One region of the Mesorhizobium sp. M5C.F.Cr.IN.023.01.1.1 genome, then DNA from elsewhere that is predicted to be linked to it. Evidence: predicted binding sites of a transcription regulator. Region 1 holds the regulator's gene; each other region holds the start of a gene.
The links. Region 1 encodes LexA, which represses DNA repair genes until DNA is damaged. Its sites were predicted from a motif close to TGTTCNNNNTGTGTTCNG; they were not measured.
Positions count from the first base shown of each region.

Region 2: the regulator LexA is predicted to act here: its motif matches at 8,427-8,444, upstream of dinB (DNA polymerase IV).
Region 3: the regulator LexA is predicted to act here: its motif matches at 4,115-4,132, upstream of recA (recombinase RecA).

Region 1 covers NZ_RZSU01000016.1:75,651-87,708, forward strand. The annotation lists gene bamA (outer membrane protein assembly factor BamA) at 1-13, shown strand, start outside; gene lpxD (UDP-3-O-(3-hydroxymyristoyl)glucosamine N-acyltransferase) at 194-1,252, shown strand; gene fabZ (3-hydroxyacyl-ACP dehydratase FabZ) at 1,254-1,712, shown strand; gene lpxA (acyl-ACP--UDP-N-acetylglucosamine O-acyltransferase) at 1,726-2,559, shown strand; gene lpxI (UDP-2,3-diacylglucosamine diphosphatase LpxI) at 2,546-3,448, shown strand; gene lpxB (lipid-A-disaccharide synthase) at 3,438-4,604, shown strand; gene gltA (citrate synthase) at 4,682-6,010, opposite strand; gene gltX (glutamate--tRNA ligase) at 6,193-7,617, opposite strand; gene EOA78_RS09510 (ComEC/Rec2 family competence protein) at 7,720-10,176, shown strand; gene lexA (transcriptional repressor LexA) at 10,170-10,907, opposite strand; partial or broken gene glp (gephyrin-like molybdotransferase Glp) at 11,012-12,058, opposite strand, start outside.
Region 2 covers NZ_RZSU01000014.1:45,978-58,035, reverse strand. The annotation lists gene EOA78_RS08445 (extradiol dioxygenase) at 1-120, shown strand, start outside; gene EOA78_RS08440 (VOC family protein) at 253-654, opposite strand; gene EOA78_RS08435 (hypothetical protein) at 803-1,114, shown strand; gene EOA78_RS08430 (sigma-70 family RNA polymerase sigma factor) at 1,145-2,035, shown strand; gene EOA78_RS08425 (sulfite oxidase) at 2,251-3,408, opposite strand; gene EOA78_RS08420 (DUF1326 domain-containing protein) at 3,942-4,574, shown strand; gene EOA78_RS08415 (DUF2182 domain-containing protein) at 4,583-5,476, shown strand; gene EOA78_RS08410 (FAD-dependent oxidoreductase) at 5,571-7,088, shown strand; gene dinB (DNA polymerase IV) at 7,130-8,371, opposite strand; gene EOA78_RS08400 (GNAT family N-acetyltransferase) at 8,506-8,964, opposite strand; gene EOA78_RS08395 (hypothetical protein) at 9,048-9,416, opposite strand; gene EOA78_RS08390 (hypothetical protein) at 9,633-9,935, shown strand; gene EOA78_RS08385 (helix-turn-helix transcriptional regulator) at 10,160-10,855, opposite strand; gene EOA78_RS08380 (hypothetical protein) at 10,938-11,240, shown strand; gene EOA78_RS08375 (hypothetical protein) at 11,319-11,708, shown strand; gene EOA78_RS08370 (DUF6456 domain-containing protein) at 11,794-12,058, shown strand, end outside.
Region 3 covers NZ_RZSU01000188.1:361-6,660, forward strand. The annotation lists gene alaS (alanine--tRNA ligase) at 1-2,637, opposite strand, end outside; gene recA (recombinase RecA) at 2,894-3,991, opposite strand; gene EOA78_RS34535 (carbohydrate kinase family protein) at 4,266-5,180, shown strand; gene EOA78_RS34540 (TfoX/Sxy family protein) at 5,217-5,540, opposite strand; gene EOA78_RS34545 (GFA family protein) at 5,631-6,128, shown strand; partial or broken gene EOA78_RS37610 (Fe-S cluster assembly scaffold SufA) at 6,248-6,300, opposite strand, start outside.

The DNA of each region.
Region 1 (12,058 bases):
GACCCGCTTCTGATCGGCGGGCAACGATGCTTCGGGGCCGTTGGCGTCCGGAAGAGAGTGATCCGACACTACAGCGCCGCGCGTCCTCTTGGACGCGCAAAGGACGCTGTAGAACTTTGATTTTGCGCATGATCCTTTCCGAAAATCGATTCCGATTTTCGGGGTCATGCGCTAGCTGGATATAGCTTCTGGAATGACCGATCCGGTGTTCTTCGCGCCATCACGCCGGTATACGGCTGGCGAAGTCGCGAATCTGACCGGCTCGGTGCTTGTTGATTCCGACCTCTCCGACATATCGATCGAAGCCTTGGCGCCGGCAAGCGAAGGCGGCGAGCACGCTCTTGTCTTCGTCGATGGCAGGCGCAACTTCGCGCTGATGCAATCGCTGCGGGCAGCGGCGGTTCTCTGTCCCGCCGAATTTGCCGGGAAAGCGCCGGCGGGCATCGCGGTTCTGGTCCATCCGCGCCCGCAACAGGCTTTCGCGATGGTCGGACGCCTTCTTTTTCCGGCGGCTGCGACACCGGCGCCGATGACCGGCGAAACCGGTATCTCGCCGCATGCCCATGTCGATCCATCGGCGCATGTCGAGGCCGGCGCGATCGTCGAGGCCGGCGCGATCATCGGCCCCCGCGCTTCTATCGGCAGCGGAACCGTCATTGCTCCTCATGCCGTCATCGGTCCCTCCTGCCAGTTCGGCCGCGACGGCTATGTCGGTCCAGGCGCCAGCATCCAGTACGCGCTTATCGGCAACCGCGTCATCATTCATGGCGGCGCCCGCATCGGCCAGGACGGTTTTGGCTTCGTGGCCGGCGCCAAGGGCCCGGAGCGCGTCCCGCAAATCGGCCGGGTCATTATCCAGGACGACGTCGAGATCGGCTCGAACACCACGGTCGATCGTGGCGCCATGTCCGACACGATCATCGGTCAAGGCACCAAGATCGACAATCTGGTGCAGATCGCTCATAACGTCCGTATCGGCCGCAACTGCATAATCGCCGGCCTTTCGGGTATTTCCGGTTCCGTAACGGTGGGCGACAACGTCACCATGGGTGGCGGTGTCGGCCTTGCAGATCACCTGACCATAGGAACAGGAGCCAAGCTTGCTGCAAGAAGCGGGTTCATGAGCAACGTCCCCGCGGGCGAGATTTGGGGTGGATACCCAGCGCAGCCGATGGCGGAAGCCATGCGGGAGATCGCGGCTCTGAGAAGACTGGCCAGGGCGCGCAAATCCGGCGACGGAGGAAAGAGCTGAAATGGTGGCGGCGACGACGCTCGAGGCGGTCGACATATTGGGGCTGATGAAGCTCCTGCCGCATCGCTATCCGTTCCTGATGATCGACCGCATCATCGACATTGATGGCGACGAGTCCGCTATCGGCATCAAGAACGTGACCATAAACGAGCCGCATTTCCAGGGTCATTTCCCGGATCAGCCGGTCATGCCGGGCGTGCTGATCGTCGAGGCGATGGCGCAGACGGCCGGCGCCATCTGCATCCGCAGCCTTGGCACCGAAAAACCGTCGCTGGTCTATTTCCTGACCATCGACAATGCCAAATTCCGTAAACCGGTCGTTCCCGGCGACCAGTTGAAGATCCATGTGAAGAAAATCAAGAAACGCGGCAACCTTCTCAAATTCGCCTGCGAGGCTCTGGTCGACGGCGTCAAGGCCGCGGAAGCCGAGATCTCGGCGATGATGATTACGAGCGACTGACGATCGAATGCTTATGAAAATCCAGACAGTCATCCATCCATCGTCGGTCATCGAGGCCGGCGCAAAAATCGGTGAAGGCGTCCGCGTCGGGCCATTCTGCCACATCAGCGCCGACGCGGTGATCGGCGACCGCGTCGAACTGGTCAGCCACGTCTCGGTGAAGGGCGCGACCATCATCGGTGCGTCGACCAAAGTGTATCCGATGGCGACACTGGGCGCGCCGCCGCAGAACACCAAGCACAAGGGCGGCCGCACCACGCTGGTCATCGGCGAGAACTGCACGATCCGCGAAGGCGTGACCATGCACCTCGGCACCGATTCCAGCCGCGGCGAGACGACGATTGGCGACAACGGCAACTTCCTTGCCTACGCCCACATCGCCCATGACTGCATCGTCGGCAAGAATGCCACCTTCGCCAATCAGGCGACGCTGGGCGGCCATTGCGAGATCGGCGACAACGTCTATATCGGTGGCCTCACCGCCGTTCATCAGTTTGTCCGCGTCGGCGACAACGCCTTTCTCGGCGGTTGCTCGGCAATCGTCGGGGATGTCATTCCCTACGCCATCGCCGTCGGCAATCGCGCCAGCCTTCGCGGCCTCAACATCATCGGCCTGAAGCGCGCGGGCCTGCCGCGCTCCGAGATCCATACGCTGCGCAAGGCCTACAGGACGATCTTCGATCGCTCCCGAACCGTCGGCGAGAACGTCGAGTTCGCCAAGGCGGAATTCGCCTCGTCACCGACCGCCATGAAAATTATCGATTTCATCGCCAGTCGCGGCAAGCGGCACTATGCCGTCCCATCGCTCAAGGCTGGCGACGGCGACGATGCAGATGACAAAGATTGAGGCCACCCGGACGGGCCTTGATCTCGCGCCAGACGCCAAGGTCGGCATCATTGCCGGCGGCGGCAGTCTGCCGGTCGAAGTTGCGATCAGCCTGGCCGCACAAGGCTATCCGCCCGTCATTATCCTGATCGAAGGCGAAGCCGACCGCAAGTCCGAGCTCAGCGGCTACGAGCGTGAGAATCTCGCTCTGGAAGATATCGGTTCACTCGCTTCGTTGCTGAAGCGCCGACGGATCAGCCATCTGGTTCTTGCCGGCGAGATCAGGCGCCGGCCTCGATTGATCGACATGCGCCCGAGCCTTGGCTTGCTTGCCGTCGTTCCTTCGGTGGTCATGGCGCTTGCCCGCGGCGACGACGGCCTGCTGAAGGTTTTGACGCGGGCCCTGGAGGCGCGTGGCGTCAAGGTGGTCGGCGCCCATGAGATCGTGCCGGAACTGGTCGCGGCCGAAGGCGCGCTGACCAAGGCTATGCCGCGGAAATCCGACTGGCGCGACATCGAAGCGGCGCATGCGGCGGCAAAGGCCATCGGCGCGCTGGATATCGGCCAGGCGGCTGTTGCGATCGGCGGCCGCGCCATCGCGCTGGAAGGCGTCGAGGGCACTGACGGATTGCTCGAACGAACAAGGCAGTTGCGCGGCCATGGCAGGCTGGCCGGCAGAACGCGCGGCGTCCTGGTCAAATGCGCAAAGCCCGGCCAGGAATTGCGCGCCGATCTGCCCTCCATCGGCCCGCAGACGATCGAGGCGGCGCATGCCGCCGGACTTGCCGGCATTGCCGTCGAAGCCGGCCGCTCGCTGGTTCTGGAAGGCCCTACGGTCGTTGCCCGCGCCAATGCGCTCGGCCTGTTCGTGATCGGCCTGCCTGCTGCGGAGCCGATGCATGGCGACTGAGAAACCGCTGAAGATCGCCATCGTCGCCGGCGAGGAATCCGGCGACCTGCTTGGCGCCGACATCGTAGCGTCGCTCAAGCGCGCGACCGGCCGCGAGGTCCGGCTTGTCGGCATCGGTGGCCGGCATTTGCAGGCGCTCGGCCTCACGCCGCTCTTCGACGGCGGCGAGATCGCGCTGATGGGCCTGAGCGCCATCCTGCGCGACCTGCCGCGCCTGATGCGACGGATCAGCCAGACGGCCGATGCGGTCGCCGGTGAAAAGCCCGACTGCCTCATCACCATCGACAGCCCGGATTTTTCGCTGCGCGTGGCGAAGAAGGTGCGTGCCGCCGATCCGGCAATCCCGATCGTCCACTATGTCTGCCCGAGCGTCTGGGCGTGGCGGCCGGGCAGGGCGCTGGCGATGAAACCGTATGTCGATCATATCCTCTGCATCCTGCCTTTCGAGGTGAAGGAGCTCGCCCGCCTCGGCGGTCCGCCCGGGACCTATGTCGGCCATCGCCTTACGCACGATCCGGGCGTGCTCGGCGCTGCCAAGGCGCAAAGCCTGCCGCGCGACCTGTCCGAGGATCGTGTGAAGACACTGCTTGTGCTGCCCGGCTCGCGTCGCGGTGAGGTGCGACGGCTGGTTGGCCCGTTCGGCAAGACGATCTCGATCCTACGCGCACGCGGACACCGCTTGCGCCTGCTGTTGCCGACGGTGCCGCATGTCGCCGACCTGGTCAGGGCTTCGGTGGCAAGCTGGGACGAGAAGCCGGAGATCATCCTTGAGACCGAACGCAAATGGCAGGCCTTCGGCAAGGCCGATGCAGCGCTGATCGCATCGGGAACGGTGTCGCTGGAACTGGCGCTGTCGGGCGTGCCGATGATCTCCTGCTACCGGCTCGATCCGGTCATGCGGATTGCCCAGCGCCTGATCACCGTATGGAGCGCCGCCTTGCCCAATCTCATCGCCGATCGCCCGATCGTGCCGGAAAGCTACAACGAATATGTGCGGCCGCACTATCTGGCGCGGCAGTTGGAGGCGCTTTTTTCCGACACCCCCTATCGCGCATGGCAGAAGGACGGTTTTGCCGAGGTGGCCAGACGCATGGCCGTTGACAAACCTTCCGGCGATATCGCTGCGGGGGTCGTGATGAGATACATCAAAGGGTGAGTAGTGAGTAGTGAAGATAGCAGAGCACCGCTCGGCGTCTGGAATTCCTATTACTACTCACTACCACTTCTTCTATTTCACCGTTTAGCAATCGGCACGTAGTCGCGTTCCGGCGCACCTGTATAGAGCTGGCGCGGGCGACCGATCTTCTGGTGCGGATCCTCGATCATCTCTTTCCACTGCGCGATCCAGCCGACGGTACGGGCGACCGCGAACAGCACGGTGAACATGGTGGTGGGGAAGCCCAGCGCCTTCAGCGTGATGCCGGAATAGAAATCGACGTTCGGATAAAGCTTCTTCTCGATGAAATAGGAGTCGGTCAGCGCGATCTTTTCCAGTTCCATGGCGATGTCGAGCAGCGGATCATCCTTGATGCCGAGTTCGCCCAAAACCTCATGTGCGGTCTTCTGCATGATCTTGGCGCGCGGATCGTAGTTCTTGTAGACGCGGTGGCCGAAGCCCATCAACCGGAACGGATCGTTCTTGTCCTTGGCGCGGGCGATGAATTCCGGGATGTGGTCGACATGGCCGATCTCGCCCAGCATGTTCAAGGCCGCCTCGTTGGCGCCGCCATGAGCCGGTCCCCACAGGCAGGCGATGCCGGCGGCGATGCAGGCAAACGGGTTGGCGCCCGACGAGCCGGCGAGGCGAACGGTCGAGGTCGAGGCGTTCTGCTCGTGATCGGCATGCAGGATGAAGATGCGCTCCATCGCACGCGCCAGCACCGGATTGATCTTGTATTCCTCACACGGCACGGCAAAGCACATATGCAGGAAGTTGGCCGCGAAATTCAGCTCGTTTTTCGGGTAAATGAAGGGCTGGCCGATGTGGTACTTATAAGCCATCGCCGCGATCGTCGGCATCTTGGCGATCAGCCGCATCGACGCGACCATGCGCTGGTAGGGGTCCGAGATGTCGGTGGAATCGTGATAGAAGGCTGACAGCGCGCCGACCACGCCGCACATCACCGCCATCGGGTGCGCGTCGCGGCGAAAGCCGGTGAAGAAGCGCGACATCTGCTCGTGCACCATGGTGTGGCGCGTCACTCGGTAGTCGAAATCGTCCTTCTGCGCCTTGGTCGGCAATTCGCCGTAGAGCAAGAGATAGCAGACTTCGAGGAAGTCGCCATGCTCGGCCAACTGGTCGATCGGATAGCCGCGATGCAAAAGGATGCCGGCATCGCCATCGATGAAGGTGATTTCCGACTCGCAGCTTGCCGTCGAAGTGAAGCCGGGATCATAAGTGAACGCCCCGGTGGTGCTGTAAAGCGAGCCGATATCGATGACGTCCGGTCCGACCGAGCCGCTTCGCACCTTGAGTTCGTGAGTTTTGCCGCCGAATTCAAGTTTCGCAGTCGACGCGTGGGTTTTGCCGCCAAATTCCATTTTTGTCGCAGCTTCGGACATTGCAAACTCCTTTAGGTTTTCTCAGTGCCGGCAAAGGCGAAATATCTGCAACGCAACACGTCGAAAGCACCGGAGTTCGCGCGTTTGCGCCCGCAATTGGATTTGCGTGCCAAATTGGGCCAAGATCTAATGTTGCACTGCGAAACCCACCTTTCAATGCCAATCTTCTTGGGCCAGTTTTGCTAATCGATTTGATCCGCGACGCGCGCCAGGCTTTCCTCGCGGCCAAGCACGGCAAGCACGTCGAACACGCCCGGCGAGGTGCTTTTGCCGGTGAGCGCGGCGCGCAATGGTTGGGCCACAGCGCCGAGCTTATGGCCGCCGGCCACCGCATATTCCCGGATCGCAGCCTCCGCTGCTTCGGCCGTCCAGTCGCCTGAAATCGCCTTCAGCGCCGCATGAGCACCCCGCAGGATCTCGCGCGCATCATCGCCGAGCAGCGCCGCCGCCTTCTCGTCGATCCGCAGCGGCCGCTCGGCAAACAGGAAGGCGGCACCGTCGGCCAGCTCGACCAGTGTCTTGGCCCGCTCCTTTAAGCCGGGCAGGGCGGCGAGCAACTGCGCCTTGCGCGTGTCGTCGAGGCGCCCTGCGATCGCCGGGCCGCCTTCCAGATAGGGCAAAGTGGCGATGAAGATATCGAGCAATTCGGCGTTCTTCATGCGGCGCATATGCACGCCGTTCAGCGCCTCGAGCTTGGCGAAGTCGAAGCGGGCGGCCCCCTTGTTGACGTCGCCGATGTCGAACCAGGCAATCATGTCGGCGATCGACATGACCTCGTCGTCGCCGTGGCTCCAGCCGAGCCGCGCCAGGTAGTTGAGCAGTGCCTCAGGCAGGTAGCCCATGGCACGATAGGCTTCGACGCCTAGGGCACCGTGCCGCTTCGACAGCTTGGCACCGTCGGCGCCATGGATCAGCGGGATATGCGACATCGACGGCACGTCCCAGTTCATGGCTTGATAGATCACCATCTGGCGGGCGGCATTGGTCAGATGGTCGTCGCCGCGGATGATGTGGGTGATGCCCATGTCATGGTCGTCGACGACGACGGCATGCATATAGGTCGGATTGCCGTCCGAGCGCAGGATGATGAAATCGTCGAGATCCTTGTTGGGGAAGCGGACTTCGCCCTGCACGCGGTCATGCACCACCGTCTCGCCGCCGGCCGGCGCCTTGATGCGGATCGCGCCCTTGGCGCCGGCCGGCGCCTCCGACGGGTCGCGGTCGCGCCAGCGGCCGTCATACCGAGGAGGCAGCCCCTTGGCACGCGCGCTCTCGCGCATCGCCTCCAGCTCGGCCGGCGTCGCATAGCAGTAATAGGCTTTGCCGAGCCGCACCAGCTCCTCGGCGACCGCGCGGTGGCGCGGCGCGCGCTCGAACTGCGATACCGGCTCGCCGTCCCAGGTGAGGCCGAGCCAGGCGAGCCCATCGAGAATGGCAGCGGTTGCCGCATCGGTCGAACGCTCACGATCGGTGTCCTCGATGCGCAGCAGCATCTTGCCGCCAGTGTGTTTCGCATACAGCCAGTTGAACAGCGCCGTGCGCGCCCCGCCAATATGCAGGAAGCCGGTGGGCGAGGGGGCAAAACGGGTGACGACCTTGTCGGACATGGAACTCTCAGGCAAGCGCAGGAAACGGATGTGGTTGCGCGGACTTTCGCGCGTCGCGCGTTCATGTAGCATAGGAGGTCAAGGGCGCAAGGGGCAGACCCGATGGCTGGACCAGGCCGGGGCGTGGACGAGAGCGAGGGCGCGATCACAAGCGTCAGCGAACGATCGCTGTTTGCCGACGTTCCTCACGCCGAGCCGCTGCCCGCTTCGCTGCCTGCATCGCACCCGGCCACCCAGCCTCTTTCGCCGGACCGCTCCGCGCCAATACCGGCTCCACAACCCGGGCCTGTCATTCGTTTCCGCCGACAGCTCAGCCATCTTTCACCATCCGGTATCCGCAACAGCGTGGCCTCGGCAGCCGGCCTGGAACTCGACCGCGGCGTCGCCTTCCTGCTGGTGCCGGTTTTTCTGGCGTGCGGGGTGATCGTCTATTTTTCGCTTGCCGTCGAACCGGACTTTCCGCAGCCCATTGCCGTCGCGGTCCTCACGGCATTGTGTGCGGCTGTCACCCGCTCATGGCGCAAGACGCATCTGTGCTTCATGGCAGCGTTGCTGTGCGCATTCGGTGTTCTCGCCGCCAAGGTTGAAACCTGGCGCGCGGGAACGCAGATGCTCGGTTCGGAAATCCAGACCCAGCTCACCGGCCGTGTCGTTAGGCTCGATCAGATGGCGAACGGCCGGATCAGGCTGACCATCGACGTGATGTCGACCGCCCGGCCGACACTGCGTTATGCACCGGGACGTGTCAGGGTTTCGGCACGCAAAATTCCCGCTGAGATGACTGCAGGCTCGGTGGCAACCGGTTATGTGAGGCTTTTGCCTCCGACTGGCCCGGTTAGGCCGGACAGTTATGACTTCTCCTTTGACAGCTATTTCGCCGGTATCGGTGCCAGTGGCTTTTTCCTCGGCAATCCGAAGATCGTCGTTTCCGAGGATGCGCCGCTCGCCGCGCGCCTTTCTTCCTCGATCGAAAAGGCGCGCGAAAACATTGCCGACCATATCAGGGACAGCATTGGTGGCGCCGAGGGGGAGATTGCCGCCGCACTGATGGTCGGCGTGCGTGCCGGCATTCCCGAAGAGATAAACGAATCGATGCGGCGCACCGGCATCTACCACATCATCTCGATTTCCGGCCTGCACATGGCGCTTGTCGCCGGCACGATCATGGGATTGCTGCGCGGCGCCTTTGCGCTGTTTCCCGATTTTTCGTCACGCCGGCCGGTCAAAAAATATGCGGCTGCTGCCGCACTCCTTTCCATCGCTGCCTATCTCATTTTTTCCGGTATCGTGGTCGCGGCTGAACGCAGCTTCATCATGCTGGCGGTAATGCTTGTCGCCGTGCTGTTCGACCGAGCGGCACTTACCATGCGCAATCTGACGGTTTCTGCCATCGCCGTCATCGTCGTGTCGCCGCACGAGGTGGTCGGCCCAAGCTTCCAGATGTCCTTCGCCGCGACTGCTGCTCTCGTGGGCGCCTATGCCGGCTGGTCCGACTATCGTACCGACAGGGCCACGGCGCCGCCACAGCGACGGTCGCCGGTCGCTTTCGTCACGCGAAAACTCGCCGCTGGGACAGGTACCATCGCAATGACCTCCATCATTGCCGGCAGCGCCACCGCGCTCTTCGCCATCTGGCACTTCCAGCGCGTATCGCCGCTTAGCCTGTTCGCCAATCTGGCGGTCATGCCAATCGTCACGGTCGTCATGTTCCAGGCTGTCCTCAGCGCTCTGGCAATGCCTTTCGGCTTCGACGGACCTTTCCTCTACATGATGGGCAAGGGACTGACGGCCATGATCGCAATATCGGGATGGATTTCCGAGCGGTCGCCGGTCGATGCAGTCGGGCTGATCTCGTTGCAGTCGGTTCTGCTGGTGACGGTCGCCCTGGTCATCGCCACGATGGCGACGACATGGTTGCGGCTTGCGGCACTTCCCTTTGCGCTCGCCGGCCTGCTGACGATTTCCGACACGCGCACCCCCGATGTGCTGATTTCGGAAGATGCGCATCTGGTGGCGCTGCCGATCGGCGGCGGCGAACTTGCCGTCAACCGGGTGCGTTCGAACGAATTCACCACCGACAACTGGAAACATGCGCTGGTTTCAGCGACCATTGTCGAGCCGGAAAAATTCGAAAAAGGAGACGTGCGGTTCGACATCGCCGACCCGGCCGACCTGCCGCCGGGAGCGCCCTTTTACTGCACTGCCGGCCTGTGCCTCGCCCGACACCCGTCCGGCGCGATCATCGCACTCGCCGACGACCGCAAAACCGCACGGCCAGCCTGTGCCTATGCGGATTTGATCGTCATCGACGATGCCACAGCCTATTATAATCCCTGCCGCAATCCGCTGGTTCTCGTCGTCACCAAACGGCAGCTCGCTCGCATGGGCAGTGCCGCCGTCTTCTTCGATCCGCTATCAGCGACGACGCGCGCAGAAATCCGTTTTGCCGTCAGACAGCCATATAGGCCTTGGCACGAGCAGCGGAGATTTTCGCGCGAGGCGAGGGGCTTGCCGCAATACCGCAGGGCCGAGAAACCCAAGAAGCCTGCCGCTCAGTAACGCCGGATCAGTCCGACGAGCTTGCCTTGCACCTTGACCCGGTCCGGCCCGAAGATGCGCGTCTCATAGGCCGGATTGGCGGCTTCCAGTGCGATCGAGGCGCCCTTGCGGCGGAACCGCTTCAGCGTCGCTTCCTCCTCGTCGACCAAGGCGACGATGATCTCGCCAGGCTGGGCGGTGTCGGCGTTGCGGATGATAACCGTGTCGCCGTCGAAAATGCCGGCCTCGATCATCGAATCACCCTTGACCTCCAGCGCGTAGTGCGTGCCGCCGGTGATCATGTCCGGTGGTACCGAGATCGAATGCGTCTGGTGCTGGATGGCGTCGATCGGCACACCGGCAGCGATGCGGCCCATCACCGGTATGGAGATGGTGGCAACGACGTCGTCGTCATTGCCGGCCGCGGGCAGGCGCGAAGGCGCCGGTTTGATTTGTCGTCCGAGGCTGCCCTGCCCAAGGCTGCCCTGAATGACGCTTGGCGAGAATTTGCGCGCCGCATTGAGGCCGGGCGCGATCGAATCGGGCAGGCGCAGCACCTCCAGCGCGCGGGCCCGGTTGGGCAGGCGGCGAATGAAACCGCGCTCCTCCAGCGCCGTGATCAGCCGATGGATCCCCGACTTGGAGGCGAGGTCGAGCGCTTCCTTCATCTCGTCGAACGAGGGCGGAATGCCGCTTTCCTTCAGCCGCTCGTGGATGAACATCAGCAGTTCATGTTGTTTGCGTGTCAGCATCGCGACCCCCAACAGAATCAGAAAAACAAACCCAGAACAAACACTATCTGTTCCAGTTGTGTTCCGCAACCGTTTAAAGTTTAATGAATGTGTTGACGTTTTGTTCAGCGTAGCATCAGCACGCTGCACGCGGCGCCCGTCGCGGCTGGGGGAGCGAATGGCTCGCGCACGATCAGCCCGTTGGCGTCGGCCAGCATTTTGAGCATCGAGGAATCCTGGATGCCGAACGGGGTCGCCAGTGGCGTGCCGGCTTCTTCTTCCTTCACCACCGCGCGTACATAGTCCTGCCTAAGATCGTTGGCTGGCATGGCGGCGCCGAGCCGCGCCTGACGCATGTCCTGCCGGAAGGCCCGGCCGCCGAGCCGCGCAAGCAGCGGCTTCAGAAAGAGCTGCGTGCAGACCAGGCTCGCCACCGGATTGCCAGGCAGGCCGATGCAGCGGATGTCGCCCAGCCGCCCGAACATCAGCGGCTTGCCCGGCCGCATGGCGATTTTCCAGAAATCGAGCGTCATGCCTTCGCCGGTCAGCACGTCATGGACCAGATCATGGTCGCCGACCGAGGCGCCGCCCAGCGTGACGATGACGTCGGCGTCTGCGTCGACCGCCTGTTTCACCAGCGTGGCGATCGCCTCCTTGCGGTCGGGGGCGATGCCGAGATCGAGCGCGCTTGCGCCGACCGAGCGGGCCGCGGCGGCGACGCCATAGGCATTGGACGAGATGATCTGGTCGGGGCCAAGGCCGCTGCCCGGCGGCAGCAATTCGTCGCCGGTGGCGATGATGGCGACCAGCGGCCGTTTCACCACGCTGACCTGCGGGTGGTTGGCCGACGCCGCCAGCGACAATGCCGCCGGATCAAGCGGGCGGCCTTTCTCCAGCAGGACGTCGCCCTTCGAGAAATCGAGCCCGAGGCGGCGGATGTTGCGGCCTTCAACCGTCGACGCGGTCACTTCGACGCTGCCGCCGCCGAGATCCCTGGCATTCTCCTGGATGACGATGGTGTCGGCGCCTGCAGGAAGCGGCGCGCCGGTGAAGATGCGCACGGCCTGCGCCGGGCCGACTGTTCCGGCAAAGCCGCGCCCGGCCGGCGCCATGCCGATCACCGAAAGTCTTGCGGGCACGGACGCGACGTCCTCGGCCCGCACGGCATAGCC
Region 2 (12,058 bases), on a different contig from region 1:
TGCACTTCTGTCACCGATGAAGGCTGGGGCCTGCTCACGCATGTCTCGCTTCCCAGTGGCGGCTCGCTTGGCCTCTACCAGCCGAGGCATGCTTTGGCGCACAAGCCCGGGGCTGCTTAAGTGCCCGTTTTCCGCACGGACGCGCGACCAAGTAAAGACTTTGGAGCGGGATGGAGATTCGAAGGCAAAATCATCCTGCTCTGCCTGACCTTTTTCAACACTGTCCGCCTTCTCCAGCCGTTCATGGGCTGGTCAAAATTCAGATGCCCGCTCTCCGGCTGCACCGGCTAATTGGCTGCCGATCACCATGCGGTTGCCCTCGCTGTCGCGAAATTCCGCCACCGTGCGGCCTGGCTGCCAGGGCGCCTCCTGCGGTTCGGTGATGATCTCGACGCCGCCCGCCTTCAACGCCGCGATCGTGGCCTCGACATCGTCGTCGACCAGCACCAGCGCCGGCTCCGCGCCTGGCGTGTCGTCGGCGCGCCTCACGAAATGCAGGTTCGTCACGGCGCCGGGAAATTTCAGCTCGATCCAGCGCCAGCCGCTATCGCCCATCTTCTCGTCGGCCGCGACCTTGCAGGCGAAATGCCTGGTGTAGAACGCCTTGGCGCGGTCCTGGTCGAATACCGGCAGTTCGGCAAACTGGATGTGCATGGTCGTCTCTCCTGCTCCTCGATGGCTGCTGCGTAGCCGTCCACAGGTGAAAGACGATCCGGGCGGCCGAAGAAATTTATAGCGTGCGAGAATCCTTTCGGGAACGCGAAACGTCTTCTGCTCAGACCAACCATTCAGGAGACGAACCATGGGCTACAAACTCATTCGCTACAGCGTGAAAGATACCGGGCTGGAAGAGAACCGCGCGTTGGTGGCAAAGGTGTTCGAGGCGCTGGACGAGACGGCGCCAAAGAGCGTGCGCTATCTCGTGCTCGAACTCGACGACGGCGAGTTCGTCCACGTCGTCGGCGAAGGAAATGACACATCCGCGCTGACCGGGCTTGCGGCCTTCGAGGCGTTCACGCAAAACCATGCGGAGCGACGTTCGACCCCGGTCAAGCGATCGCCTGCAAAAATCATCGGCAACTACCATGTCCTTGAGGACGGCAAAGCCGGATAGAGCGACCGCGCCAGGGGCCGAAAGAACGCCATGATCTCACGGAAATTCGATCGTCCGGCGCTGGAGGCGATGCTCGCCGAGCTACACCCCAAACTGCACCGCTACTGCGCCCGAATGGCCGGCTCGGTGATCGACGGCGAGGACATCGTGCAGGAGACGCTGCTGAAGGCGCTGCAGGCGGTCGACGGCAGCATGGCGGTCGAGCGGCCCGAGCAATGGCTGTTTCGCATCGCCCATAATGCCGCGCAGGACCATCTGCGCCGGCGCCATCGGGAAAGGTCGCGCATGACCGAGACCGACATGACCACCATCGAGGATCCTTCCGGCAGCGCCGACAGCAGGATCGCCGCGGCGACCGGCCTGCGCAGCTTCATGCAGCTTTCGGTGGCGCAGCGCAGCGCCGTGATCCTGGTCGACGTGCTCGGACTTTCCCTGCACGAGACCTGCGAGGTGACCGGCGCCACGCTCGCCGCCACCAAGGCGGCGCTGCATCGCGGGCGGGCACAGCTGCGCGTGCTGGCAGCCGAGCCCGAACACGTCGCCGCGCCTAAGCTCGGCGCCGATGACGAGCGGCGGCTGCGCCGCTATGTCGATCTGTTCAACGCGCGCGACTTCGACGCGGTCAGGGCGCTGATCGCCGAGGATATCCAGCTCGAACTCGTCAGCCGCCTCCGCCTGCGCGGCAAGGCCGAAGTGTCGACCTATTTCGGCAATTACGACCGCATCAGCGACTGGACGCTGTCGCTGGGCTTCGTCGACGGCCGGCCGGCGATCCTGATCCGCAACCCGCAGGAGCCGGATGGCGCCGTGCGCGGCTTCATGCTGGTCGAATGGCGGGACGAGCGGGTCGTCCAGATCCGCGACTTCCGCTACGCGCCCTGGTGCCTGGTCGATGCGGAGATCAGCATCGTGGACGGGTGAGGGATCTACGACCCACACCTGTCTGCTCGATACGGAGTCGGTGCCAGCTTTCGGATCAAGCAGCCTTCACTCCCGGGTGACCCGAACGTAATTGCCACATGGCTGCAAGTGTCTTGGAGCGGTTCCGGTTCTCTTGGAACCGGTAACACGCTCTAACTATGTGTTTTGCCGCATTTATGCCGACGCCAAATGATCCCATTTGGCTGCAAAATGCTCTAGTCGACACGCACGCGGCGCGTCACCTGGCCATTGCTTTCCCAGTATGTGTGTTTCTTGGCAATCAAGGGATCGTCCATTGCCGGTTGAACCTGTCCCGTGGTGCTGACCGCGCGCGAGGTCACCGCGTGTTCTCCAGGGGCGGGATCTGCCCAATCCAGGGACCAGATCTTCCAGGCGTGTTCGGCCTCCTCACTGCGGTCGATGATCGCTGGTGCCCAAGGCCCTTGATCGATTTGTACCTCGACCCGGTCGATCGGCGCTCCCCAGGCTGCTCCAATGATGGAATAATCTGAGTCTTTCCGGGTAACCTTCGCAGGCGCGGACTTTATCCGTGCCCGGCCGACTGAGTTCTCGGTCCACACGGTCTCGCCGTTGTGCTCTTCCTCCCGGATGGTGACATAGTCGCGGGCCATCAGAAGGCTCATGAAGCGGGTGTCGCGAACCTCGATGCGCTCCAGCCACTTGACGTTGGCAATACCGTACCAGCCTGGAGCAATCAGCCGCAGCGGAAAACCATTGGCCGCCGGCAAGGCGGCTCCGTTCATTTCATAGCAGAGCAGATTGTCGCGGTTCATCGCGTCGGCGAGCGACATGCTGCGAGCGAAGTTCTGCTGCATCTTGACGTCGCGTATCGGGACCTCGCCCTTGTCGGTGCCGAAAAATACAACCTCGATGCCATTTTCCAGAACGCCGGCCTCCTCGAGTATCGGGGCGAGCGGCGTTCCAGCCCAGCGCGCATTGCCGATGCCGCCAGTGAAAAAGGGAAACCCGTGGTTGCCCGAGCATTCCACTGTGAAAACGACCTCCTGCCGCGGTCGCGCCCTGATGTCGGCGAGCGTTAATTTTAAAGGCTTCTTCACCAGGCCTCCGATTTCCATCGACCATGTCTTCTCGTCGATCGTTGGTCGATTGAAATGCGAGATGCTGAAGAACTTGTCGTTTGGAGTTATCCAGCTATCCAAATCCTCCCAGACAAGCTGCTTCTGGATACCGACCGGATCGGGATTTTCGGTCGGCTGATCCAGCCACGGAATAACTTCCTCGCTCGGCCGTGTTGGAAAAGCGTAAGCCCGACGCGAGGTATAGAGAGCAGCAATTGCGGCAAGAGCCGCGCTTCCTTGGACAAGAAGTTCTCTGCGCTGAAAATCAGGCATGTTGATTACCTCCCAATTGATCCGGAACGGGCTGCAACGTGCCTTAGGCCGTAGCCTGATCACGGATGGGCGACACAATGTGAGGTCTGCCCAGCCGGAAGTATCCGGACAGGTCAGACAATCACCGACGCAAGTCAAGCATGTGAAGCATTGGACGAAACACTAGCTCGCGTTTCGCACGCTAAGAGTGCGCCTTTGAGAAGGAAGTGTCCACAACCTGGACGGGACATGTGATGATTGTAGCATTCGAGACCGATTTTTCCAGTCCTGCCAAAATCGTGGCCGCTCGGATCGTTATCGAAACGACCGCTTTCGGGGACGTTTCCGGACCTTCGCGGGTGCGATCGGAAAGGCCCGGTCCGACCGCATTTCTCCGTTCCAATGTTGGCCTCACGATCTCCAAGGCGCACGTTCACCCATTATTCAGCGAGAAGGCGCGATGGGCTGCCGTCTTCCATGGCGCGACAGGATGGCGGTGAGGCCGGCGCAGGTGTATGTTGATGGTCTAATATTTCGATATCAGGGAGGACAGCATGACGTCTTGGGAAATCAAGGGACGCGAACTCGTCAATTGCACCTGCGAATATGGCTGCAACTGTCAATTCAATGCGCTGCCCGACAAAGGCCATTGCCATGCGGTGGCGGGCATCCAGATCGACGAGGGTCATCATGGCGAGACCGCTCTCGATGGCCTCCGGATCGCCGCGATCTTCAAATGGCCTGGCGCGATCCACGAAGGCAATGGCGAAGCCATCGCCTTCGTCGACGAGAATGCAACCGAGCGGCAGCGTAACGCGCTGCTGCGCATCATGACCGGCCAGGACACCGACCCGTTCGCGACGATGTTCGCCGTCTACGCCTCAACCGTGACAAAAATGAATGAGCCGGTTTTCACCAAGATCGATCTCGACCTCGATGTCGACGGCCGCAGGGGCCGCATCTTCGTCAAGGACTACATCGAAACCGTCGGCGAACCGATCCGCAACAAGGTGACGGGCGCGGACTCGCGCGCCCAGATCGTGTTGCCGAACGGCTTCGAATATGCCGTCGCCGAGATCGGCAGCGCTTCGAGCACAACCAGCGGGCCGGTTCAGGTGAACATGAAGGACAGTTACGGCCAGTTTGCCCGGCTGCATCTCAACAATCACGGGGTGGTGCGCGCCTGAAGCGCCACATGGACGGCGGGTCGCCACTGGAACGGCTGCTCAGACGCGACCGCGTCATCACGATTGCGGGCGTGGTGGCGCTGTGCCTGCTGGCCTGGCTTTATATCGTCGCCGGTGCAGGGCTCGGCATGAATGCGTGGGAGATGACGAGGCTCGCGCTATTCCCCCACCAGCAAACTGCCGACGTGACCTCCGATATGTCTGGCATGGATATGTCTGGCATGGATATGCCCGGCATGGACATGAGCGCGACGGCCATGGCAGCCGAACCGCGGGCCTGGGGGCCGGCGATCTGGACGCTGATGATCGCCATGTGGTGGGTCATGATGGTTGCCATGATGTCCCCGAGTGCGGCGCCGACTATCCTGCTCTATGCGCGCGTGCATCGCCATGCGCTCGCACAGGGTCAGATCCAGGACAAGCTCGCGCCCACCGGCGTATTTATGGCAGGCTACCTCCTGGTTTGGCTGGGGTTTGCCGTCGCGGCCACCGCGTTGCATTGGCTGCTCGAACGCGAGGCCTTCGTTTCCGCGACGATGATGAGTTCGCAGAGCCGCTGGCTTTCCGGCATCGTCCTGATCGCCGCGGGCCTGTATCAGCTCTCGCCGCTCAAGAACGCCTGCCTGTCGCATTGCCGGGCACCGACGGCGTTCCTTGCCCGCCACTGGCGTCCCCACGCAGTTGGCGCGCTGCGTTTGGGCGCATTGCACGGGGCGTTTTGTGTCGGATGCTGCTGGATGCTGATGGCGTTGTTGTTCGTGGGCGGCATCATGAATCTGGTGTGGGTTGCCGGGCTCGCTATTCTGGTGCTGGCTGAAAAGCTGTTTCCTGCCGGCCAGTGGGTTGGCCGGGCAGCCGGCATCGCCCTGATCGCCTGGGGCAGCGCAACGCTTTTGGTCTGACGACCAGGGCCGCCTATGTCGGCATTCAAAGGCGTGAGGAACTTTGAATCCTCGCATTCGTTTACCCGAATGTTGGGGATGGGAGGTTCCGCCAATGAATGTCAGCGACGAAAGGACTGTATCCCTCTGGGCGGCGACCGAAGTAGCGCCCGACGCGGTGCCGCTCGGGCAGAGCGAACAGGTCGATGTCGTCGTCGTCGGGTCTGGAATTGCCGGACTGTCGGTCGCCTACGAACTGGCCGTGGCCGGGCAAAAGGTGGCCGTCGTCGATCGCGGTCGGATTGGAAGCGGCATGACGGCTCGCACCACTGCGCACCTGTCATCCGTCTGCGATGACTATTTTTCGGAACTGGTCAAATTGCGCGGTGAGGATCTGGCGCGGATTTTTTATCAAAGCCAATCGGCCGCTATCGACCGGATCCAATCAATCCAGGAGACGGAGAGTATCGCGTGCGATTTCCGACGCCTCTACGGCTTTCTGTTTCCGGCTTCCGGCAGGCAGGAATCCGACATCAGGCGCGAGCTGGACGCCGCTCTGAAAATCGGGGTCGACGTCGAGAAGATCAGGAGTGTGCCGTTTGCAGGCTTTTCGGATGCGCAGGCCCTTCGATACGCCAATCAGGCAACCTTCCACCCGCTCAAATATCTCCGCGGGCTGGTCGCAGGCATCCGTGCGCGCGGCGGCGCGCTTTATGCCAACACCATTGTCGAAAACGTCGAGGAGATTGACGGCGGCGTGCGCGTAACCACGGTTTCGGGCTTAACCGTGTCTGCCAAATCGGCCGTTGTCGCCACCAATTCGCCGATCAACGATCGGGTCGCGCTCCATACCAAGCAAGCGCCCTATCGGACCTACGCGATGTCGTTCGAGATCGCCCGCGATATCATACCGGATGCCCTGTATTGGGATACTGAGGACCCTTATCACTACGTTCGGCTTCAGCCTGGCGAAGATCGGACCGACTTCCTGATCGTCGGAGGTGAAGACCACAAAACAGGGCAGGCCGATGATGCCGGTGATCGCTTCGCGGCCCTGGCGGCCTGGACCAAAAGGCTGGTCCCCGATGTCGGCGTGGAAACCAATCGGTGGTCGGGGCAGGTGATGGAGACCGTCGATTATGCGGGGTTCATTGGCCGCAATCCTGGCAACCAGCGTGTCTTTGTGGCGACCGGGGATTCCGGCCAGGGCATTACCCATGGCGTCGTGGCCGGCCTGTTGGTTTCCGACCTGATTCTAAAGCGGGAAAGTCCCTGGCGCGAACTTTACGAGCCGTCTCGCAAGACGGCAGGCGCGATCGGCGATTACCTGGCGGAGAATGCGACGGCGATCAAGAGTTTTGCCGAGTATATCGCGCCTGGCGAAATCGATTCTGCCGACAAGCTGCGCCCGGGTGAAGGTGCCATCGTCCGCGAAGGACTCGCCAAAATCGCCGCATTTCGCGATGAGGACGGCACGCTCTACAAGCGCTCGGCCGCATGCACCCATATTGGCTGCCATGTCCATTGGAACTCCCTCGAGCGCTGCTGGGACTGCCCGTGCCACGGCTCGCATTTTGCTATCGATGGCACGGCTTTGAACGGACCGGCCGTGTCGCCCCTGGCTTCGGAGTAGGGCAGTAGGGCAGTAGGGCAGTAGGGGAATAGGGAGCCGGCTCACAATTCCTTTTCGGCCAGCTCGCGAAAGGCATCGGGAACCGATCGCGACAGTCCGAACGTGACCGAGGCATAGCCGACCGCCTGCCAGCCGAAACGGTCGCGGATCGTGTCGATGGCGCGGTCGGCGGTCCAGCGCGCCGCGCCCTTCCTTGTGCCGGGGAGGCACCTGTCGTCGTCGAGGCCGAGCGGCAGTTCCAGCTGCAGGCCCGGTTGCTTCTCCAGATGCGAAACGGCGATCGCCAGCAGCGAAATGGTCTTTTCGTGCGGATGATCGACAAGCACCTTGCGCACCAGCGCCTCGGCGATCTCGGCCAGCATCGCGGTTGCCGAAATAGGCTGGTCGAGCGTGATCGAGCGCGTCACCGAGCGCAGGTCGGCGAAGCGGACACGGACCGTCACCGTGCGGCCGGGCCGGGATTTCGCCCGCAGCCTGGTGGCGACCCTGTCGGCCAGATGCAGCAGGGTCGGCACGAAGACTTCCTCCTCGGCCGGTTTCCTGCCGAGCGCCGACTGCGCGCCGGCCGATCGCGCCCGGCGCTGCGTCTCGAGTTTGCGCGGATCGCGGTTCCAGGCCAGCGCGTTGAGCTTTTCGCCCGCCGCCGGGCCGAGCAGGCGCTCCAGCGACCAGCCCGGCGTCTTCGCCAGCTCGCCGATGGTGTTGACGCCGATGCCGGCCAGCCGCTCCCTGGTCACCGGGCCGACGCCCCACATCAGCTCGACCGGAAGATCGTGCAGGAACTCCAGTTCGTGACGCGGATCGACCACCACCAGCCCGTCGGGCTTGGCCACTTGCGAGGCGATCTTGGCCAGATGCTTGGTGCGCGCCACGCCGACCGAGATCGGCAGGCCGAGCTCGGCGCGCACGCGGCGGCGGATCGTGCCGGCGATCTCGGCTGGTGAGCCGAACAGATGGGTGCAGCCGGCGACGTCGGCAAAGGCCTCGTCGATGGAAATCCGCTCGACCACCGGCGTGAAATCGCCGAGCACTTTGATGGCCGCATCGCCCAGCCGCTGGTAGTCCTTGAAATGGCCGCCGACGAAGATCAGCCCGGGGCAAAGTTCCCGCGCGCGCCGCCCCGGCATGCCGCCACGCACGCCCAAAGCCTTGGCCTCGTAGGACGCGGCCAACACAACGCCGCCGCCGACGGCGATCGGCTTGCCGCGCAGGGCCGGGTCGAGCAACTGTTCGACCGAGGCATAGAAGGCGTCGAGATCCGCGTGGAGGATGTTGGCTTCCATCCGGCCCGTTCGCCCGCGGCGGTTCGAACGCCGCATTGTCTTGAGGTGTTTCGTATGGAACATAAAGAGAACATCGTGAGTGGATTGTCAAGGAGCGCTGATTGTCAAGGAGCGCTAATGACAGGTGCCGCGACCTACAACGCCATCTTGTAGCCGCGATGGCTGGCGGTGAAGCCGAGGCGCTCGTAGAAGGCGTGCGCCTCCCGTCGGCTCTTGTCAGTCGCGAGCTGAACGAAGCTGCAGTTGCGCGAGCGGCACTCTTCAATCGCCCACTCGATCATGCGTTTGCCGACGCCGTCGGACCGGCGGTGCCGGGTAACGCGAACGCCTTCGATCTGGCCGCGCCAGACGCCTTTCCTGGAAATGCCCGGAATGAAGCTGAGCTGCAGGGTTCCGATCACTTGCCCGGCTTCGACGGCCACCGCCAGCAGCTGGTTGGGATCGGCTTCGATTGCCTGGAAGGCATCGAGATAGGACGGCGCGAGCGGCGTCGACGGGTCTTCCCGGCCGGCGCCAAGCGCATCGTCGGCAAGCAGTGCGACAATCGCCGGCAGATCGGGCGCTTGTGCGCGACGGAACTCGATCTCGCTCATTGAGGGGATGACATACGGCGCGGGCCTGGCGACGGCAAGTGCGGTCCAGCCATTCGCGGCCGATGGCGTCGACGACCTCCGGCTTACGCGGCCTGCTGCGCCCAGAGGCGGTGGCCGTAGCGGCGGAAGAAGCGCGCCAGGAGCCGCTGCTGCCTGGCGCGGGCGAGGTCGGCGCCGCGCCTTTCCTGGCGCCAGCGCGGCATGTTGCGGAACAGCGCAATGAAGCGGGCGGCGTCCTCGAGCGCCTCCTCGGCCGACTGCGCCGGGCGGATCGCCGCCAGGAACAAGGCCTCGCCGTGCTTCAGCCCGTCGACCACCGCCTTGCGCTGCTCATGGCCCAGGCGGGCCTTGCCTATGCCGTCGAGGCGGATGGCGGCGAAGGCTGCCAGCATAGCCGGGCTGTCGCCGGTATAGCCGCAATCACGGGCGAATTGAGCGGAGAGGGCGTCCATCCTGGTTTCCTTGGCTGAGCGGCCGCGACGGATGCCCGGTCTTGCCGCCCATGCGTACGTCTGCGGCGCTAACTATCCATCGGTAATATCCTATACGAGCATAACTCAAAAATATGCGCAAGTTAAACTTTACACGGGCTTGGGCAGATCCGACTCGACTCTTCGGAAAAAACCCATAATGTGCGAACAAAACAGGAACATGAGGCATCAGGAACAATGGCATTGCCGGGCAAGGAAGCGACGATCGCCGAGGTTGTCTCGATCGCGGTCGAGTGTATCGATTGCGGCCGCAACAGATGGTGGAAGCCGGCTGAGCTCAGGCGCTTCGGGGTAACTGCGCAGACGCCGCTGGCGTCCCTTTCGGGGCGCCTCATTTGCTCGGCCTGCCGCGCCGATGGCCTGCCGGGCGCAGCGGTCGTGATCCAGGCGGCATTCGTCGACGAGCAGCAGCGGCGCCGCGCCGAGGCGCGGATGCTCAGCGAGCGCGAGGTTCCGCTGGAGAGATCCTTGCGGGCTTGATGGCGGAGACCGACCCCTTCTCCCCTTGTGGGAGAAGGTGGCCGAGCGAAGCTCGGTCGGATGAGGGGTGTTGGACGGATCGCCAACGCCTGCCTTTGATCTGCTCCCCGGGGGGAGTGAAGGGCGGACGATAGCCAATGCTTCATTTCATCCAGCACCCCTCATCCGGCTCGGCGCTGCACGCCAATCCACCTTCTCCCACAAGGGGAGAAGGGAAGGGCGCTTCAGTAGCCCAGCAGTTCCTTGAGCGGGATGACGCGGAAGACGGCCTTGATCGCGTAGCGGTTGAAGGTCAGCGTCTTCGGCGGATTGTACTGCTCGACGACCAGCTCGGCAGCGGTGCGCTTGACAAGCTTCTTGATGAAGGCCTTGCCGTTGCGTTCGTTTTCTTCGGGGAACATCTCGATCACCACATGGTCGCCTGGCACGGCGTCGCGGCCGCCGCAATAAAGCATCTCGCCGGGCTCGTAGCGCGGCACCATCGAGTCGGAGAGCACATGCAGCGCAAACACCTTGCGCAGATGGGCGATGCCGGGCGGGCGCTGGACGTAGCCGGCGACCTCGCCGTTGAAGGTGAAGTCGCCGTCGTCGCCGCCAACCGCAGCACCCAGAAGCTCGATGTCCATCGGGCCGGCGGGCAGAGGGGCAGCGTCGGTGACGATCTCTGCGTCGGCGACATTGTCGGCGTCGTCGAGGAAGACGACCTCGCCCTTGCCGAGCGCCACCGGGTCGACGCGCAGGAAGGCGGCGGTCTTCAAAAGGTTCTCGGTTTTTGGCAGGTTGCGGCCGGTTTCCCAATTGCCGACGGCGGCGACATCGGTGTCGTTGTGCTCGGCAATGTGGCGCATCACCAGGCCACGCTGCTTGCGCGCCTTGCGGATCGCCGCCCCGACCTTGATCGACAATGAGGTTTTCGCCATGGCGCCATCTGAAACATAAGAATCGGTTTCGTCCATGAAAGAATGGCTTGCATAACTTTTTGAGTTATGCTTATATTCAGCCATGCACAAGCCCCGTTGCCCCATCTCGTTTTCCCATCCGTCCCGGCTGTCCTCCTCCCCGGCCTGGACGACGCCCGAGGCTAACGCCTCGGCTCCGGTCGCCCTGCCGTCATCGCAGGCGACCGGAACGGCCGGAGCCGTTCCCGTCACGGCTCCGGCCACGAATTTCGGCGCGTGCAATGCGGGCCTTTCGTGCATCCGCACCGAGGATGGCACGCTCATCATCATCGACCGGCGCACGGGCAGGGCGGTTTCCGGCGCCACCCGCGAGGCGGCCGAGGCGAAGCTTGGCCGCCGGTGGTGATCTCCCCTCTCCCTCGTTCACGGGAGAGGGGCAGCCTCGACACCTACGCAATCCTTTTAATTTCGATGGAAGAACACCATGCCCGACCACACCGATCCGGAATTGCAAAGCATCGCCCGCACTCCGGCCAGGCTGGCGCCGCCGGTCTGGCTGCCGCAGCGCCAGTTCGTGCGCGAGATCCACGGGCCGGACGGCGAGGCCTTCAAGCTGCCGGCGCCGCGCCCCGTTGCCGCCGGGCGCCAGCCGCACGTCGCGGCCATGCGCTTCATCGACTGCCTGTTCAACCGCTGCCGCGCACCGCTCGATCTGACGCTGGAGGAAGATCCCGAGAACGACGCGCCCGGCAGCCGGCCGGCACTGGACATGCTGTGCTGCGGCCTGCGTACACGGCCGCTGAAAAGCTACTGCGCCTATCACGCGGCGCGCTTCTGCGACCATCGCCCTACGGCTGTGGCGGATGCGGCGTGAACTGGGTCTTGCGTTCCTCGCCCCGCTACGTGGGGCGAGGAACCCAGGTTCTGCGAAGGCAGCCATTTAAACGAGGAGACTGTCCATGAGCAAGAAGACCGCCAAGGTCAAGGCGCCGAAGGCGCCCAAACTGGCAAAGGGCGAGGCCGAGCAGGTGCGCATCCGCAAGGAGGTCGGTCATGATTTCGCGCTTAAGGACGACGCCTTCGGCCGCAAGCGGCTGGCGACCGGCACGCTGGAGGCGAGGCGCATCTATGAGGTTTCCAATGACGGCCACACCTCGACCGGCGGCATCGTGCGGGTGCGCAACGTCGACCCGCTGACCGGCATCACCTCGCTGTCGCGCCAGC
Region 3 (6,300 bases), on a different contig from region 1:
AGCGATCGCATTCTCGGCTTTCGAGGCATCCGGGCCGCCGGCCTGGGCCATATCAGGCCGGCCGCCGCCGCCCTGCCCGCCCAATGCCGCGGATGCCACGCGCACCAGATCGACGGCGCTGAAGCGGCCGGTCAGGTCGTCGGTGACGCCGACCACGACGCTGGCCTTGTTGTCCTCGCCGGCGCCAACGAAGACGACGACGCCGGAGCCGAGCGACTTCTTGCCGGCATCGGCCAGAGGCTTCAAGTCCTTTGGCGCGACGCCCGCTACCGCCTTGCCGAGGAAGCCGACACCGGCAATGGTCTCGTTCTCGGCAGGCACGCCGGCTGGCGAGCGGTCGCCCAGCGCCAGCTTCTTGCGCGCTTCGGTGAGCTCCTTCTCGAGTTTCTTGCGCTCGTCCAGCAGCGCCTCGACGCGAGCCGGCACGTCGGCCGGCGAAATCTTCAGCGCGGCCGCGACCGCCTTCAGCCGCTTGTCCTGCTCGTCGAGATGCTTTCTGGCCGCCTCTCCGGTCAGCGCCTCGATGCGGCGCACGCCGGCAGCGACGGCGCCCTCCGACACCAGCCGAACCAGGCCGATGTCCCCGGTAGCGCCGACATGGGTGCCACCGCACAGCTCGACCGAATAGGGCTTGCCGGCCTTGTCGCCGGTTACCACGGTGCCCATCGACACGACGCGAACCTCGTCGCCGTATTTCTCGCCGAACAGCGCCATGGCGCCCTCGGCGATCGCGTCGTCGACACTCATCAGCCGCGTCGTCACCGGGCTGTTCTGGACGACGATCTCGTTCGCCATCGCCTCGACGCGTTCCAGCTCTTCCGAAGAGATGGGCTTGGGATGGGAAAAGTCGAAGCGCAGCCGTTCCGGCGCGACCAGCGAGCCTTTTTGCGCGACATGGGTGCCGAGCACCTCGCGCAGCGCCTCGTGGACAAGATGAGTCGCCGAATGGTTGGAGCGTAGCCGCGTGCGCCTGATATGGTCGACCTTCAACTCGACCGCTTCACCCGTCCTGACGGTGCCCTTGGTGACCTTGCCGAAATGCACGAACAGGCCGTCGCCCTTCTTCTGCGCGTCGGTGACCTCGATGGCAAAGCCTTCGCCCGAAATCGTGCCGGTGTCGCCCATCTGACCGCCGGACTCGCCATAGAACGGCGTCTGGTTGACGACGACGCCGACGCTGTCGCCGGCAACGGCGCTCTCCACTGCAACGCCATCCCTGACCAGCGCCTGAACAATGCCTTCCGCTTGCTCGGTGTCGTAGCCGAGAAACTCGGTCGCGCCCGCCTTCTCGCGCACCGCGAACCAGACGGTCTCGGTGGCCGCGTCGCCGGAGCCGGCCCAGCTCTTGCGCGCCTCGGCCTTTTGGCGCTCCATCGCTGCATTGAAGCCGTCGAGGTCGACCGAAACCCCGCGCGGGCGCAGTGCGTCCTGAGTGAGGTCGAGCGGGAAGCCATAGGTGTCGTAGAGCTTGAACGCCGTCTCCCCGTCGAGCCGGTCGCCGCTGCCGAGCGTCTCGGTCGCGTCGGCAAGCAGGCCGAGGCCGCGCGCCAGCGTCTTGCGGAAGCGCGTTTCCTCGAGCTTCAGCGTCTCTGATATCAGCGGCTGGCCGCGCACCAGTTCGGGATAGGCTTGGCCCATCTCGCGCACCAGCGCCGGCACCAGCCGCCACATCAGCGGATCACGGGCGCCCAAAAGCTGCGCATGGCGCATGGCGCGGCGCATGATGCGACGCAGCACGTAGCCGCGGCCTTCGTTCGACGGCAGCACGCCATCGGCGATGAGGAAGCTCGATGCGCGCAGGTGATCGGCAATAACGCGGTGGCTTGCCCGGTTCTTGCCTTCCGCCTTGACGCCGGTCGCCTCTTCCGAGGCACGGATCAGCGCCTTGAACAGATCGATATCGTAATTGTCGTGCTCGCCCTGCAGGACGGCGGCGATGCGCTCCAAACCCATGCCGGTATCGATCGACGGGCGCGGCAGTTCGATCCGCTCCGCCTTCGTCACCTGCTCGAACTGCATGAAGACGAGGTTCCAGATCTCGATGAAACGGTCGCCGTCCTCATCCGCGCTGCCGGGCGGGCCGCCCGGAATGTCGGCGCCATGGTCGTAGAAGATTTCCGAGCACGGGCCGCAGGGACCGGTATCGCCCATCGCCCAGAAATTGTCGCTGGTGGCGATCCGGATGATCCTGTCCTCCGGCAGCCCGGCGATCTTCTTCCAGAAGCCCGCGGCCGCGTCGTCGGTATGGTAGACGGTCACCAGAAGCCTGTGCTTGGCGATGCCGAACTCGCGGGTGATCAGGTTCCAGGCAAGCTCGATGGCGCGCTCCTTGAAATAATCGCCGAAGGAGAAATTGCCGAGCATCTCGAAGAAGGTGTGGTGACGGGCAGTGTAGCCGACATTGTCGAGGTCGTTGTGCTTGCCACCGGCGCGCACGCATTTCTGCGAAGTCGTGGCGCGCGAATAGGGACGGGTTTCAAACCCGGTGAAGACGTTCTTGAACTGCACCATGCCAGCGTTGGTGAACATGAGCGTCGGGTCGTTGCGCGGCACCAGGGGGCTCGACGCCACGACCTCGTGACCCTCTTTGCGGAAATAGTCGAGAAATGCCGACCTGATCTCGTTGACGCCACTCATGAATACTGCCTTTTCGAGAGAACCGCCGATTGCCGGCGGAAAACAGACATGGCCTTTTAGCGGTCGCACCGCACCCTGTCCAGAAACACGGAATTGCTCCAAACCGTAGCCCTTACCGGCTGTTCAGAATGACCAGCGCTACCGGCAAAAACGCAAACCGCCGGCCCAGGGCCGGCGGCATAAACACATCGATAAACCAACTCAATTCGGGATACGCGAACTCAAACGGGTAACTTTGACTGGCACAGCCTGTATCTTACATCGCGCCAGCTTCGTCCTCGAAACCGTCGTCGCCGGTCTCGGCGCCGCCATTTTCGAGGAATTTCTCGGCGATCAGCCCGGCATTCTGCCTCAGCGCCAGCTCGATCTCGCGTGCCGTGTCGGGATTGTCGCGCAGGAACAGTTTTGCGTTTTCGCGGCCCTGGCCGAGACGCTGCGAATTATAGGAGAACCAGGCGCCCGACTTCTCGACCACGCCGGCCTTGACGCCGAGGTCGACCAACTCGCCGGTCTTGGACACGCCCTCGCCATACATGATGTCGAACTCGACCACCTTGAAGGGCGGCGCCAGCTTGTTCTTGACCACCTTGACGCGGGTCTGGTTGCCGACGACCTCATCGCGGTCCTTGACCGAGCCGATGCGGCGAATGTCGAGGCGCACCGAAGCATAGAATTTCAGCGCGTTGCCGCCGGTCGTGGTCTCGGGCGAACCGAACATCACGCCGATCTTCATGCGGATCTGGTTGATGAAGATGACCATGGTGTTGGAGCGCGAGATCGAGGCGGTCAGCTTGCGCAGCGCCTGGCTCATCAGGCGGGCCTGCAGGCCGGGCAGTGAATCGCCCATTTCGCCCTCGATTTCGGCGCGCGGCGTCAGCGCCGCGACCGAATCGACCACCAGCACGTCGATGGCGCCGGAACGCACCAGCGTGTCGCAGATCTCCAGCGCCTGTTCGCCGGTATCGGGCTGCGAGATCAGCAGGTTTTCGAGGTCGACGCCGAGCTTGCGCGCATAGACCGGATCGAGCGCGTGCTCGGCATCGACAAAGGCGCAGATGCCGCCCTTCTTCTGGGCTTCGGCCACCGTGTGCAGCGCCAGCGTCGTCTTGCCCGAGCTTTCCGGCCCATAGATCTCGACGATGCGGCCGCGCGGCAGGCCGCCGACGCCAAGCGCGATGTCGAGGCCAAGTGAACCGGTCGGCACCGTTTCTATCTCGACGACCTGCTCGTTTGCGCCGAGCCGCATGATCGAGCCCTTGCCGAAGGCACGCTCGATTTGCGACAGCGCCGCATCCAGAGCCTTTGATTTATCCACTGCTTTGTCCTCTACAAGCCGCAAAGAATTCTGAGCCATGATACATCACCCCTTGGTCGTCAATGAAGGCCGGACAATCCGTAATCCTTATTAATTTGTACCTTTTTTGTTCTCGTCTGGCAAGGGGAGACAAACGATTGAAAAACAAACAATATCGGGATTTGTTCTTTTTTTGTTTCGTGCTTTCACTCCCGGATGTATCCCGCTTCCCTCGCAGGATCGTGCTGGCATCTTACGAATCGCGCCTTCGGTTGCCGGGTTCCGCCGGACACCCTAGTCTTTGCCCGGCAACAGCAAAGGTCTCCTCCCAGGCATGATGAAGTCGCCGACAATCCTGGCCGTAGGCGGCGCCTATATAGATCGGCGCGGCCAGGTTTCGGGCGCCTTTGTGCCGGCGGCGTCGAATCCCGGCACGATGCGCGAGGATGTCGGCGGCGCCGTCTTCAATGCGCTGCGCGGCGCCGTGCGGCGCGGCGTCTCCGGCTCGCTGCTTTCGGTGCGCGGCGGCGATGTTCTGGCCGACACGGTCTCGCGCGCCATCGTTGCGGCCGGCATCGCCGATCTATCCGTGGTGTTCCTCGATCGCACGACGCCGAGCAACACGACGATAATCGACGGCGACGGCGCGCTGATCGTCGGCCTTGCCGATATGGCGCTCTACGACCTGGCGCTTGCCAAGCAGATCCGCCGTGCCAAGGTGCGCGAGGCGATCAGCACCGCCGATGCGGTTCTGTGCGACGCAAACCTGCCGTCGACCGCGCTGGAGCGACTGGTGGCGCTTGCCGCCGGCAAGCCGGTCTTCGCCCTCGCCGCTTCACCAGACAAGGCGGTGCGGCTCGCGCCGGTGCTCGACAGTCTGGCGCTGCTCTTCATGAACCGGCGCGAGGCCATCGCACTCGCCGATGTCGATATCGGTGCTGCGGAGCAAGATATCGCCGACGGCTTGAGGCGCGCAGGCCTCAAAAGCGGTGTGGTGACGGCAGATGACGGTCCGGTGCTGGGTTTCGACGAAGCCGGCGCCTTCTCGATCCCGCCGCCAAGAAAGGTCACCGACGTCGCCGCCGATGTGCTGGCGGGCGCTACGGTCGCCGCTCTGCTGCACGGCCTGACGCTGCGCGCGGCGCTGCGCGAAGGCGTTGCCGCCGCGATGCTCGCCGTCGAGAGCGCCGCCTCCACGAGCGCTATCTTTGCCGAGGCGCTGGCATTCGTGCCCGAGGCGCCAACCTGAAGCGATTATCTTAGGCTGAGCGGCTAGCGGACACACCTATTTGCCGGCGCGCAGCCCCGCCTCATAGGCCCGGCGCGCCCAGACCGCCATCTCATCCGGATCGTCGAAGGCGCTGTCGGGAATGCTCCAATACGGCATGGACACGAGCTTGCCGTGCCGCGAGCCGGTGTAGGTCCATTGCCGGCAGCCGGCCGCTTCGAATTCGGGCGCGCTTTCCGAGTCGGCCTTCAGCATCAATTCGTCACGGATGACGATGGCGACGATGACGCCGTCGAAGTAGATGCCCTTGCCGCCGAACATCTTGCGAATTCTGACCGGGCCGAGGCCTTCGAAAAGTTCGGCAATGCGCTCATTGTCCATGCCGCGATCATGTCACCCGGATTTCCCCTTGTCATCGCCGCAGCCGGCACCATCCTGACAAGTTGAAAACCAATTTCGTCGGAGTTTTTCATGCCGCTTCTACTCAAAGGGTCCTGCCGGTGCGATGCCGTCCGCTTCGAGGTGGAAAGCCACACGCCGGTGCCGTTCATGCTTTGCTACTGCTCGATCTGCCGCAAGCAGCAGGGCGGCGGCGGCTTTGCCATCAATCTCGGTGCCGATTTCGATACGCTGAAAATCAAGGGCAACCGCAATCTTGGCGTCTACCAGGCCAAGATCGAGGACGACGAGCATCCACAGTGCGAGATCTCGTCAGGCGAGCGGAATTTCTGCAAGAGATGCGGATCGGCACTCTGGCTCTACGATCCGACCTGGCCGGAGCTGGTCCATCCCTTCGCCTCGGCGGTCGACACGGACCTGCCGAAACCGCCTGAAAAGGTGCACCTCATGCTGAAATACAAGGCGAACTGGGTCGAGCCCGAAATCGGCAAGGACGACAAGGTCTTCGATATTTATCCGGAAGAATCGATCGCCGGATGGCACAAACGAACGGGAATGTGGGTGGATTAGGTCCTTCTCCCCGTTTACGGGGAGGCAGATGAGGGCAGCGCAAATGTTGCAGAGGCCGGCTCTGCCCCTCATCCGGCCCTTCGGGCCACCTTCTCCCCGTAAGCGGGGAGAAGGGAAGATCAGGCCGAAGCGCGCGCCTCGGCCAGAGCCTTCAGATCGGCCGGCTTGAGCT